3 regions of the Faecalibacterium sp. 3 genome follow, and region 3 is predicted to be linked to each of the others. Evidence: riboswitches for the same ligand, from Rfam matches in the RefSeq annotation. Region 3 holds a riboswitch; each other region holds the start of a gene.

Region 1 (4,235 bases), 1.1 Mb from region 3:
CGCCCTGCCGGTGCAGGCGCTGTGCGACACCGGCTTTTCGGTGCAGGACCCGCTGAGCGGGCGGGCCGTGGTGCTGCTGCATTACCCCTCTGTGCGCGACGGCCTGCCGCAGGCGCTACGGGCCTTTCTGGACAGCTACTTTGCCTGCGGCACGGCACCGCCGCCGGAGCTGGGGGTGCGGCTGGTGCCCTGCACCACCATTGCCGGGCACTGTGTGCTGCCTGCGGTCCCAGCCAAAGCCCTGCGCGTGGGCAGCCGCCGGGTACAGGGTTTTCTGGCTGCATTCTGCCGCCCGGAAACGCCCCCGGAGCACTGGACCGCGCTGCTTGGCAGTGAGCTGGCCGGGCAGCTGGGCATCCGCTGACGCTTATATTATAGATGTACAGGAGGAGATCTCATGTTCCATGGTATTTCTGCATTCCGGCTGTTCTGGCAGCGGCTTCTTGCACGGCTGCGATATTGCGGCGGTGCCCATTATCTGGCGGGCGCGCCCAGTCTGCCGCCGCCCCTGACCCCGGAGCAGGAAAAAGCCCTGCTGGCCCGCATGGCAGAGGGAGACGCCTGCGCCCGGGACGACCTGATCACCCACAACCTGCGGCTGGTGGTATACCTTGCCAAAAAGTACGAAAACAGCGGGGTCCCCGCCGAGGATATGATCAGCATTGGCACCATCGGGCTCATCAAGGCCGTGAACACCTTCACCCCGGAGCGCAGCATCAAGCTGGCCACCTACGCCAGCCGCTGCATCGGCAACGAGATCCTGATGTACTTACGCAAAAGCTCCAACCGCCGACAGGAGGCCAGCATCGACGAGCCGCTCAACGTGGACGGCGACGGCAACGAGCTGCTGCTCTCGGACATTCTTGGCAGCGACGAGGATCAGATCAGCCAGCGGCTGGAACAGGACGCCGAGCGTGCCATTCTGCGCCGTGCCGTGGACAGCCTGTCCCCACGGGAGCGGCAGATCATGGAGCTGCGCTTTGGCCTTGCCGACGGCGTGGAGCGCACCCAGAAGGAAGCCGCCGACGCCCTTGGCATCAGCCAGAGCTATATCTCCCGGCTGGAAAAGCGGATCATCCATACATTAAAGGCCCAGCTGGAAAGCGAATGAAGTGGAAAAACGCGAACTGCCGCCCGCCGGGCTTGACAATCCGCGCTGATTCGCATATAATAAAACTACAAAAGGCGCTGGCCCTGCAAACGGCTAGTTCCTTACCGGATTAGTCAAGAAAAGATGACCGCTCGGATTGGGACTCGAGGCGGTCATTTTTTCTTTTTGTCATCACTGTGAGAAACAGTCCATGTAATTTCAAACGTAACGTAGATCGCTCCGCCGAGAAGCGTGAGCAGAAGCACGACCTGTTCAAACGTCATGGTGCATCCCCCCTTTCCGCCCTTGGGCATCCGGGGAGAACGAGATTTTCAAGAAAAAATCGTCTTTAGCCGGCACCCAAGTACCGGTAAGGAGCAGCTGCAACGGAGCCGACCGCCGCCTATGGCGGAAACAGGGAGGCGAGGTTGGGGCCGCGGCCAGCAAGACGCGAGTGCCGCTCAAGACACGAAGCGGATGCTGGGTGCCGCAACCCGTTCTGCTTTTGTGGGCACAGCGCCTGATGGCGGCGTTGCCGCCGCAAATACAGCATATCATAGATCCGCACAAAAAACAATATTTTGCCGCGCTTTCCTGCCAAACGGGAAAGCGCACAGTTTTTTCCACGCATACGATGCCGCTGCACATCCCATACTCCCGGTGAGAACAAAAACAGACCGGGGGCGTTTGGATGTACAACAAAGTGGAGCTGTGCGGCATGAACACGGCCCAGCTGCCTGTGCTGACCGAGGCCGAAAAGCGGGAGCTTCTGGCCCGGGTGCGCACCGGCGATGCCGCCGCGCGGGAGCGGATGGTGGAGGGCAATCTGCGGCTGGTGCTCAGCGTGGTGCAGCGGTTCGCCCAGCGCGGCGAAAATCTGGACGACCTGTTTCAGGTGGGGTGCATCGGGCTCATCAAAGCCATCGATCATTTCGACCCCGCCCAGCCGGTGCGCTTCTCCACCTACGGCGTGCCCATGATCATTGGCGAGATCCGGCGCTTTCTGCGGGATAACAACGCCCTGCGGGTGAGCCGCAGCCTGCGGGATACCGCTTACCGGGCCATGCAGAGCCGCGAGACGCTGGAAAAGCAGCTTGGCCGCGAGCCGACCATGGACGAGATCGCGCAGAGTGCCGGGCTCACCCGCCGGGAAGTAACGGCGGCGCTGGAATCGGTGGTGGAGCCCATCAGTCTGGATGAGCCGGTGTACACCGACGGCGGCGATGCCATGTACGTGATCGATCAGGTGCGGGACCCGGATGGCGAGGACAGCTGGATCAGCGGGCTGCAGTTTCGCCAGACGGTGGCCGGGCTGACCCCGCGGGAGAAAAAGATCATGGAGCTGCGCTACCTGCAGGGCAAGACCCAGATGGAGGTGGCGCAGGAGATCGGCATCAGTCAGGCACAGGTCAGTCGGTTGGAAAAGGGCGCACTGAGCCAGTTCCACCCCCAGAACCAGCAGTAAAACAGGCGGCACGCTTCCGGAATAAAAACGGAAAGCGCGCCGTCTCTCATTTGCGGCTGTATTTGCGCCGGGTAGCTGCGCCGCCGCGCAGATGCCGCTCGGCTTTGTTGCGGGCCAGCACAGCCCGCACCTGCCGGAACAGCTCCGGCTGCAGCGTCCGCAGCCGCACGGCCACGTCCTTGTGCACCGTGGATTTGCTGCACCCGAACACCGCAGCCGCCGCCCGCACGGTGGTGCGATGGGCCGCAATGTACTCGCCCAGCTGTATTGCTCTCTGCTCAGGGTCTCCCTTCATGCCCGGATCCCTCCTGCTGTATTATGGTACAGCCTATGCGCCTGACGGGGCAGATATGTGCCGCCGGGGCTTGACTTCTGCACCAGATGCGCTATACTTTTATACGGACATAAAAACAGGGGTGCCGAAAGGCTGAGATCCGCATTGTGCGGAGTACCCTTTTACCAGACCGGACAATGCCGGCGTGGGAGTTTGCAGAACTGTCCGTTCTTTCACAAACCCCGTGCGCCTGCTGAAAAGCGGGCGTATTTTGTTTTTGTGTACTATCGTTCTGAGAAGAGGAATCCTTATGACCAAAACCTATTCCAAGACCCGCATTCTGGTGGAGGGTGCACTGATAATCGCGCTGTCCACCGTTTTGAGCATGATCCAGATCCCGCTCATGCCCCACGGCGGTTCCATCACCCTGTTCAGCATGGTGCCCATTCTGGTAATGAGCTACCGCCACGGCGCAAAGTGGGGCGTCATGACCGCTTTCGTCAACAGCCTGATCCAGCTTGTGCAGGGCCTTGGCAATCTGGCATACTGCCAGACCCTCACGGCGCAGGTGGGCTGCGTGCTGCTGGACTACCTTCTGGCTTTCACGGTACTGGGCTTCGCCTGCCTGATCGCAAAGCCTTTCCGCAGCCGTACCGTGGGTGTCGGTGTCAGTGCCTTTGTGGTGTGCCTGCTGCGCTTCCTGTGCAGCTTTCTGTCCGGTTACATCGTCTGGAAGGACTACGACTACGCTTTCAGCTGGATGACTGAGATCGGCTTCCCCGGGATCTCCAGCATGAGCGTGGACGGTCTGTGCTGGCTGTACAGCGCCTTGTACAACGCCACTTACATGCTGCCCGAAGCCATCCTGACCACCGTCCTTGTGGTGATCCTGATCCGTGTCGCACCCCAGATCTTCGACCGGCAGAACGCAAGAGCGTAAGTTTTTTCGCAGTCATTTTTCCCGCCGGGAAGGGCATTCCCCCGGCGGGAATTTTTTTGCGAAAAATCCAGAAAAGCTGTTGACAATCCGGCAAAGCGCTGGTATAATTACTCCTGTCGTCAGGCACGGCACGAACATCTGGGGGATTAGCTCAGCTGGGAGCCCAAGCAGTGTGCTCACGCACCCCCACAACTGAACTTCATAAAGCATTTCTTGTTTGAGCATCTCTTTTCCAGAGGCTTCCACTTCTGGAAAATTATGGGGGATTAGCTCAGCTGGGAGAGCGCTTGCATGGCATGCAAGAGGTCACCGGTTCGATCCCGGTATTCTCCACCATTGGCTCAAATGAGAGTTACAGACACCGTTGATTTCAAATCGAAGTCAACGGTGTTTTTGTGTTTGTCAGCAAGCAAGTTCATCGCTATTCTCCAAATACTGTGCAAGATCAAAGTTGAAGTCCACATGG
Region 2 (4,235 bases), 1.3 Mb from region 3:
CTGCCGAAACGGTGGGCTGTGCCGTGTGTGACGATGTGGACGCCCTGCTGGCGCTGGAGCCGGAGTACATCGTGGAGACCGCTTCGGTGGAGGCTGTGCGCGCCATGGCTGTGCCTGTGCTGAAAAAGGGCGTGAATCTGGTCATCATTTCCATTGGCGCGTTTGCAGACCTTGCCTTTTATGAGCAGGTCAAGGCCGCTGCCGCAGAGGGTGATGCCAAGGTGCATCTTGCAAGCGGTGCCATCGGCGGCTTTGATGTACTGCAGACCGTCACCCTGATGGCTCAGGCCCAGCAGCTGGCCGAGACCGCAGGCATCGAGACCCACACCGGCGCAAGAGGCTTCCGCAACACGCCCGTATGGGAGGAGCACCTGCTCACCGATACGGAAAAGACCACCGTGTTCACAGGCAATGCCAAGCAGGCCATTGCCACCTTCCCGCGCCGGGTCAACGTAGCCGTGGCCACCTCTCTGGCCACCACCGGCCCGGAGATCACCAGCGTGACCATGCATTCCGTCCCCGGCTGGGTGGGTGACGATCACCGCATCACTGCCGAGATCGAGGGTGTGAAGGCTGTGGTGGACATCTGCTCTTCCACCAGCGCCATTGCTGGCTGGAGTGTGGTTTCCCTGCTGCGCAATCTCGCTTCCCCTGTGTGCTTCTATTAAAAGGAGGATCTGCACATGTTCCATAAACTGGTAGCCATTGAGCCGGTCAGCCTGATCCCCTCTGCCGAGCAGGAACTGCATCAGTATGCAGAAGAGGTGACCCTGTACCGCGATATCCCGGCGGACGATGACGAGATCGTGCGGCGTGTCGGGGATGCCGATGCCGTGCTTCTGAGCTATACCTCCCGCATGGGCAAAAGCGTGATCGAGCGCTGCCCGAATATCCGTTACATCGGCATGTGCTGCAGTCTGTATTCGGAAGAGAGCGCCAACGTAGATATCGCCTATGCCCGCACCCGCGGCATCAAAGTGCTGGGCATCCGGGACTACGGCGACCGCGGCGTTGTGGAGTACGTTCTGCACGAGCTCATCGGCATCCTGCACGGTTTTGGAATGCCCATGCTGCGGGACGAGCCGGTGGAGATCACCGGGCTGAAGGTCGGCATCGTCGGGCTGGGTGTGTCCGGCAAAATGATTGCCGATGCTCTGCAGTTCATGGGTGCCGACATTGCCTATTACAGCCGCACCCGCAAGCCCGATGCCGAAGCCTCCGGCATGGCCTACAAGCCGCTGGCACAGCTGCTGACCGAGAGCGAGGTGGTGTTCACCTGCCTGAACAAAAATGTCCTGCTGCTGGGCAAGGACGAATTTGCGCAGCTGGGCGAGGGAAAGGTGCTGTTCAACACCTCCATCGGCCCGGGCTTTGACTCGGCCGCACTGGAAGATTGGCTCACTCTGCCAGGCACCCATTTCTTCTGCGATACCCGCGCCGCTGCAGGCCCGGTGAGCGAGGGCTTTTTTGAACGCGAGAACGTACACTGCGCCAATGTTTCCGCCGGGCGCACCAAGCAGGCCTTTGTGCTGCTGAGCCAGAAGGTCCTTGCGAATCTCCGCACTGCTCTGGGAGAATGATATAAAAAGGGAACGCTTCCCGGCCGTGAGAAGCGTTCCCTTTTAGGCTTTATTCAAAATTGTTGCGATCTCTTCCAGATTCGCTGCAAATCGGATGCCCTGCTGGCGCTGCGGCGTGGAAAGGCCCTTCTCGATCATTTTGTCCAGCAGTGCTTTCAGGCTGTCGTAGTAGCCGTTCAGATCATAAAGGATGCAGGGCGCATCCAGCTGACCCAGCGAGACCCGGGACATCACTTCTGCAATTTCTTCCAGCGTGCCTGTGCCGCCGGGAAATGCGATAAAGGCATCCCCCAGCTCGATCATCTTCGTCTTGCGCTCAGCCATATCTCTGGTAACGATCAATTCGGTCAGGCCGTCATGCTGCAGCTCCTGCTGAATAAAAAACTGCGGCTCCACACCGGTCACGGTGCCGCCCGCATCCAGTGCGCTCTGCGCCAGCAGGCCCATCAGACCGCTGCGGGAGCCACCGTATACAAGGTGATGCCCGTTTGCGCCGATCCAGCTGCCCAGCTCCCGGACAGCCGCTGCCAATGCCGGATCGCTGCCTTCATTTGCCCCAAGATAGACTGTAATGTTCATGGTGTTTCCCCTTTTTGTTTTTTCTCATTTTACCACGTTCGCTACGCTTTGCAAGGCCCGGCACTACTTGCAAATAAAGCTGCACTGTGGTATGCTTGTGCACAGAAAAGGGAGCTTGCAAAAGCAGGCTGAGAGTGGGCTGTCTGCCCAGACCTGTGACCTGATTTGGATAATGCCAACGTAGGGAGATACCACTGCTTCAGCATGCGGAAGTGTCTCCCTGTGGGCATTTCCGCATTTTGATGCAAAGGAAGTTATTGCTATGAAAACCGCATTGACCATTGCCGGCAGCGATTCCAGCGGCGGCGCCGGCATTCAGGCCGATATCAAGACCATGACCGCCAACGGCGTGTATGCCATGAGCGCCATCACCGCCCTGACCGCCCAGAACACCACCGGTGTTATCGGCATTTTTGAAGCCACCCCGGAATTTCTGGCGCAGGAGATCGACTCCATTTTCACCGACATCTACCCGGACGCCGTCAAGATCGGCATGGTGTCCTCGGCTGAGCTGATCGGGGTAATTGCCGAAAAGCTGCGCAGCTATGATGCAAAGCACATCGTGGTGGATCCCGTGATGGTAGCCACTTCCGGTTCCAAGCTGCTGCGGGATGACGCCGTGCAGGCACTGACCGAAAAGCTGCTGCCCATGGCAGAGGTCGTCACCCCCAATATCCCGGAGGCCGAGATCCTCTCCGGCATGAAGATCACCGACGCGGCAGGCATGGAAGCTGCCGCACAGCGCATCAGTGAAAAATATCACTGCGCCGTGCTGTGCAAGGGCGGCCACCAGATCAATGACGCCGACGACCTGCTGTGGCGGAACGGCTGCGGCAAGTGGTTCCGGGGCAGACGCATTGACAACCCCAATACGCACGGCACCGGCTGCACCCTTTCCAGCGCCATTGCATCCAATCTGGCAAAGGGCTATGATCTGGATGCTTCTGTGGAGCGGGCAAAAGCCTATATTTCCGGCTGTCTTTCTGCCATGCTGGATCTGGGCCATGGCTCCGGCCCCATGAACCACATGTTTGCACTGAAGGGAGAATTTGTTGGTGAGTGAGCAGTCTTTTGTGCAGCAGCTGGTACAGGAAAGTCTGCCCGTGTGGGAGCAGTGCCTGCATTCGGAATTTCTGGAAAGACTTGCGGACGGCACGCTGGACGAAGCTTGCTTTAAGGGCTACATTGTAGAGGACAGCCTTTACCTGCGGGAATATGCCAAGGTGTTCGCATGGGGCATGACCAAGGCGGCAGATATGCAGACCATCCGCACCTACTATTCCCTGCTGTCCTTCGTAAACGAGAGTGAGGACGCCGAACGCCTGCGCTGCCTGAGGCAGTTCGGGCTGACCGATAAGGGCATCCAGAGCCTGCCGCTGCGGCCGGAGAACCGCGCCTATGTGGACTACATGATCGACACCGCCAGAAAAAGCGAGGGCGCAGCCGAGTGCATGATGGCCTGCCTGCCCTGCATGCTGAGCTACAGCTGGATCTTCCAGAAGCTGCTGAAAGAGCATCCCGCTGTGCAGGATGCCCCCTATGGTGCGCTGGTGGCAGACTATGCAGGCAGGGACTACGAGGAAGCCTGCCGCGACTGGGCTGCATTTGCAGAAAAGACCTGTGAGGGCCTGAGCCCGGAGCGTCTTGCCCGCTGCCGCGAGATCTTCCATGCCTGCTCTGTGTATGAGCTGGATTTCTGGGCCATGGCGGCTTTGCCCCGCAGCGACCTGTAATGATTCTGAGCATAAAAATGCACCCGGCGTGTGGGCAGGACCACAGCAGCCGGGTGCATTTTCTTTTGCGCAGTCAGGCAGACATTAAAAGTCCGACTTCTCGTGATTTTTTGCAAAAGTTGTCCGTGGTGCAAACCACTGCGGGCTTTTTGTTTTTCTGGGAAAGTGTTAAGAAATTAGAGGAGGCATTTCTTATGAAAGCATGCTCTCCGCTTCGCTCTGAGCATAAGCAGAGGAATTTATAATTTTATTTGTGGTCTGGAAACAACCGCAGTTGTTTCCAGACCACTTTTTTCACGAGAAAGGCCGTTCCGTTCAATGCATTTTGAGCTCCAAAATTTAC
Region 3 (4,235 bases):
GGCAGCGGATGGCAATGTCCACGTTGTCGTTCACAAAGAACGGCACGCCGTAGCGCTGGCACAGAGCATGGATCTCCACAGCCTCTTTCAGAAAAGCTTCGTCGTCCAGCTCTTTTTCACGCAGCTGCACACAGGTGACACCGCCCTTCAGGGCGCTTTCCACCTGCTCATAGAGGGACTGTTTTCCCACCCATGCGCGGTCGGTGACGGCATACAGAAGCATGTTCTGCTTATCGCACTTCATAGTTTGCTCCTTCTTCCAGCTGTTCCGGGGTCATATTGTAAATGGCATCGATGATGTAGCTGCGGTAGGTGGCGTTGCCGTCCTGCGGGGTGAGCCGCTTGTGGGCGATCTCGCCTGCAAGGCCCATGGCGCACACTGCAGCTGCAGCAGCTTCCAGCGGATGGCCGGGGTTGGCGGTAACGAAAGCCGCCGTGAGGGCCGAGAGCTGGCATCCGGTGCCGGTGATGCTGCTCATCATGGGATTGCCGTTGCGGATGACATAGGCTTTTTGCGCATCGGCCACGATGTCGATGGCACCGGTGATGGCAATGACGGCACCGGTCTGAGCCGCAAACTTTTTGGCAAAGGCCACGGCAGAATCCAGATTTTCCTCAGTGACTTTATCAGCCACATCGGCATCCACGCCCTTGGTTGTGCCCGCGCCGGAGGCCAGCGTTTTGATCTCCGAGATATTACCGCGGATCACCGCGAACTTCACATCCCGGAGCAGGCGGTAGGCCGTATCGGTGCGCAGGCGGGATGCACCCGCACCCACCGGGTCCAGCACCACAGGATGGCCCAGCGCGTTAGCCTTTTTGCCCGCCAGCAGCATGCTGGTGATGGTGCGGCTGTTCAGGGTGCCGATGTTGATGTTCAGTCCGCCGCAGATGGTGGTGATGTCCTCCACCTCGGCAGCATCGTCAGCCATGATGGGCGAAGCACCGCAGGCCAGCACCATGTTGGCGCAGTCGTTCACGGTGACGTAGTTGGTAATGTTATGGATGAGCGGGCAGGTGCGGCGCAGGTTCTCGAATTCTGTTTTGAACATTCGGGTGCCCCTCCGTCAGGAAAGACTGTTCTGCATGGAGCGCAGTGCGCCGGAGCGCTGCAGGCTGTACACCAGCACGCCCGCAATGATGGAACCCACGGCAGTGGAGATGAGGAAAGGCACGATGTAGGCATAAAACGCGATATCACCGGCGCTCTTGCCCATGAGGAAGATGGCCACCGGGTAGGCGCACAGACCGCCCAGAATGCTGGTACCGAACACCTCGCCCACCATGGTGGCAAAGATGTTCTTCGTCTTAGCGTACACAAGGCCGCACAGCAAAGCACCGAACATGCTGCCGGGGAAGGCCATCAGGCTGCCCAGACCCAGCAGGTTGCGCAGCAGGGAGGCCACAAAGGCCACGCCCAGGCCCCACCACGGGCCAAGCAGCACGGCGCAGGTCACGTTGACCATGTGCTGGATGGGTGCGCATTTGCTGCCAAACATGGGGAAGCTGAACACGCTGCCCACCACGCACAAAGCACACAGCATACCGGCCAGCGCCAGCTTTTTCACAGAGATATTTTTCATAAGGCAAGGCTCCTTTCTCCTGCGGGAGCAGCAAAACCGTACAGCGCCCCCGCAAACAGCCCGTACCGGATGGCACAGGCAAGATCTACAAGCGGTCGAGACTTTCTGGTCTCCTCTCACGCCGGAACACGGCTTCCCATCGCTGACGATTCACGGCACTCAGGGCGCTCCCCCTCAGTCCGCTGCGGCACTCCCCCGCAGAAAGGTACAAGGCATCCTCCTCAAAACAGTAAAATAAGCTACAACAAAAAACAGGAGACCCCCTTCTGCGGGGCCTCCTGCAAAAAATCATATGGATGACTTCCTACGGCGGCATTATCCGCATCAGGTAAAAGGGTCGAAGTTCGGATACTTCCTCTCAGCCCGCTGTCACGAGCTCCCCTGTATTTGATTGTGACTGTATTCTACACCCTTTGCACCAAAATTGCAAGAGGGAGGGGAATGATCGTGAACGCAGAGCGCATTTTTGATCGTTATGCCGCCGGATAGTTCACGCCTTTACAGACCAAACCCGCCGTGCAGGGGTCTGCGCAGCGGATCTGGCTATGAGGAGATTATTATGAAAAAGCAGAGAAAGTCGGTTTAGCCCATGGTCACCCGCACCTGCACTGTAGTCCCGGCAGCAGCCAGCGGCAGCACATTGCCCGCAAGGGCTTTGCCGTCCACCGTGATGCTCTGCACACCGTGCTGCACGGCGGCGGTGTTGTCCACTGCAATGTGATACACTGCGCCCCGGTAGCGGCGGGTGACGGTGTAGCCGGTCAGGGTGTGGGGGATGCAGGGGTCTACCCGCAGGCCGTCCAGCGTGGGCTGGATGCCCAGAATGTACTGGCTCACATTGACGAAAGTCCATGCGGCCGTGCCGGTCAGCCAGCTGTTTTTCGCCTCGCCGAAGGTGGGTGCATCCCTGCCCGCCACCATCTGGCTGTAGACGTAGGGTTCGGTGCGGTGGATCTCGGAAATATCCTCGATGTAGGCCGGGCAGGTCTTGCGATACACCTCAAAGGCCCGGTCTCCATGGCCCAGCATGGTTTCGGCGCAGCTGATCCACGGATTGTTGTGGCAGAAGATGCCTGCGTTCTCCTTGTATCCCGGCGGATAGCTGGAAATTTCGCCCAGATTCAGCTGGTAGCTGGTGTAGGCGGGCTGGTGCAGCACCACGCCGTATGGGGTGTCCAGCCGCTCCTCCACGCTCCGGAGCGCCTGCGCGGCCTGCCCGGTCTCCCTGCCGATGCCTGCCATGACGCACATGCCCTGCGGCTCAATGAAGATCTGTCCCTCGGTGCATTCCCTGCTGCCCACAGGGTTGCCGAAAGCATCGTAGGCGCGCCGGAACCATGCGCCGTCCCAGCCTGCGGTCAGGGCCGCCTGCTCCACGGCGTCGATGCTCCGGCGGGCAGCTGCGGCCTCATCGGCAAGCTGCAGGCGGTCGCACAGCTCTGCATACTCGCGCCCGTACTTGACGAACATGCCCGCAATGAACACGCTCTCGGCCACCGGGCCCTCGCTGGGACCGGTGATCTGGAAGCTCTCGCCCGGGTGCTCCGAGAAGCAGTTCAGGTTCAGGCAGTCGTTCCAGTCCGCACGGCCAATGAGCGGCAGGCCGTGGGGGCCAAGATGGGTGCAGGTAAAGCGAAAGCTGCGGCGCAGGTGCTCCATAAGCGGCTGTGCCTTGCGCTCGTCGTTCTCAAAGGCCACCTGTTCTTCCAGAATGGGCCAGTCGCCTGTCTCCCGCAGATAGGCGGCGGTGGCAGCAATGAGCCACAGCGGGTCATCGTTGAAGCCGGTGCCCACATCCCGGTTGCCCTTTTTGGTCAGGGGCTGATACTGATGGTAGGCGCTGCCGTCCTCGAACTGGGTGGCGGCAATGTCCAGAATGCGCTCCCGCGCCCGGGCGGGGACGATGTGCACAAAGCCAAGCAGGTCCTGACAGCTGTCCCGGAAGCCCATGCCGCGGCCGGTGCCGCTCTCGTAGTAGCTGGCCGAGCGGCTCATGTTGAAGGTGACCATGCACTGGTACTGATGCCAGAGGTTCACCATGCGGTCCAGCTTTTCCTCGCCGGACTGCAGCCGGTAGCCGGACAGCAGGCTCTCCCAGTGGTCGGCCAGCGCGGCGCGGGCAGCATCCACCTGTGCATCGTCGGCGTAGCGGGCCATCATGGCGTGGGCGCGGGTCTTATTGATGACGCCGGGGGCGGTGAACTTTTCCTCCTGCGGGTTCTCGATGTAGCCCAGACCGAAGAGGATCTTCTTTTCCTCCCCGGGGGCAAGGGTGACATGGATGTGCAGCGCACCCACCGGTGCCCAGCCGTGGGCGATGCTGCCGCTGCAGTGTCCGGCACGGACGGCCTGCGGGTCTGCCGGGCCGCCGTACACGCCGCAAAAAGCATCCCGGGCGGTGTCAAAGCTGGTGACGGGGGTGTTGGACCAGAACACCGCGTAGTGGTCGCGGCGCTCCCGGTACTCGGTCTTGTGGTAGATGGCACACGGCTCCACCTCCACCTCGCCGGTGGAGAAGTTGCGCTGGAAGTTGGTGCTGTCGTCTACAGCGTCCCACAGGCAGAACTCCACATAGCTGAACACGTCCAGCTCCCGGGGACGATCGCTGCGGTTGGTCAGGGTCAGCCGGTCCAGCTCACAGGCATCGCCCTT

The links. A riboswitch is a leader RNA that binds a small molecule or an ion and turns the genes downstream of it on or off. The one in region 3 is predicted to bind thiamine pyrophosphate.
Region 1: it holds a riboswitch for thiamine pyrophosphate, as region 3 does, so the genes downstream of both, ACNSPV_RS08605 (energy-coupled thiamine transporter ThiT) here and thiW (energy coupling factor transporter S component ThiW) in region 3, are expected to answer to the same signal.
Region 2: it holds a riboswitch for thiamine pyrophosphate, as region 3 does, so the genes downstream of both, thiD (bifunctional hydroxymethylpyrimidine kinase/phosphomethylpyrimidine kinase) here and thiW (energy coupling factor transporter S component ThiW) in region 3, are expected to answer to the same signal.

Annotation. Positions count from the first base shown of each region.
Region 1 is NZ_JBLWFN010000001.1:1,813,666-1,817,900, reverse strand. Features, by position in the region: gene ACNSPV_RS08625 (sigma-E processing peptidase SpoIIGA) at 1-364, shown strand, start outside; gene sigK (RNA polymerase sporulation sigma factor SigK) at 398-1,111, shown strand; gene sigG (RNA polymerase sporulation sigma factor SigG) at 1,782-2,555, shown strand; gene ACNSPV_RS08610 (sporulation transcriptional regulator SpoIIID) at 2,602-2,850, opposite strand; TPP riboswitch at 2,958-3,057, shown strand; gene ACNSPV_RS08605 (energy-coupled thiamine transporter ThiT) at 3,140-3,769, shown strand; tRNA gene ACNSPV_RS08600 (tRNA-Ala) at 4,030-4,105, shown strand; gene ACNSPV_RS08595 (recombinase family protein) at 4,172-4,235, opposite strand, start outside.
Region 2 is NZ_JBLWFN010000001.1:1,932,054-1,936,288, reverse strand. Features, by position in the region: gene ACNSPV_RS09175 (aspartate dehydrogenase domain-containing protein) at 1-668, shown strand, start outside; gene ACNSPV_RS09170 (D-isomer specific 2-hydroxyacid dehydrogenase family protein) at 684-1,580, shown strand; gene ACNSPV_RS09165 (TIGR00730 family Rossman fold protein) at 1,623-2,159, opposite strand; TPP riboswitch at 2,257-2,359, shown strand; gene thiD (bifunctional hydroxymethylpyrimidine kinase/phosphomethylpyrimidine kinase) at 2,422-3,222, shown strand; gene ACNSPV_RS09155 (TENA/THI-4 family protein) at 3,215-3,892, shown strand.
Region 3 is NZ_JBLWFN010000001.1:674,586-678,820, forward strand. Features, by position in the region: gene thiE (thiamine phosphate synthase) at 1-244, opposite strand, end outside; gene thiM (hydroxyethylthiazole kinase) at 231-1,052, opposite strand; gene thiW (energy coupling factor transporter S component ThiW) at 1,068-1,583, opposite strand; TPP riboswitch at 1,868-1,976, opposite strand; gene ACNSPV_RS03145 (GH36-type glycosyl hydrolase domain-containing protein) at 2,166-4,235, opposite strand, start outside.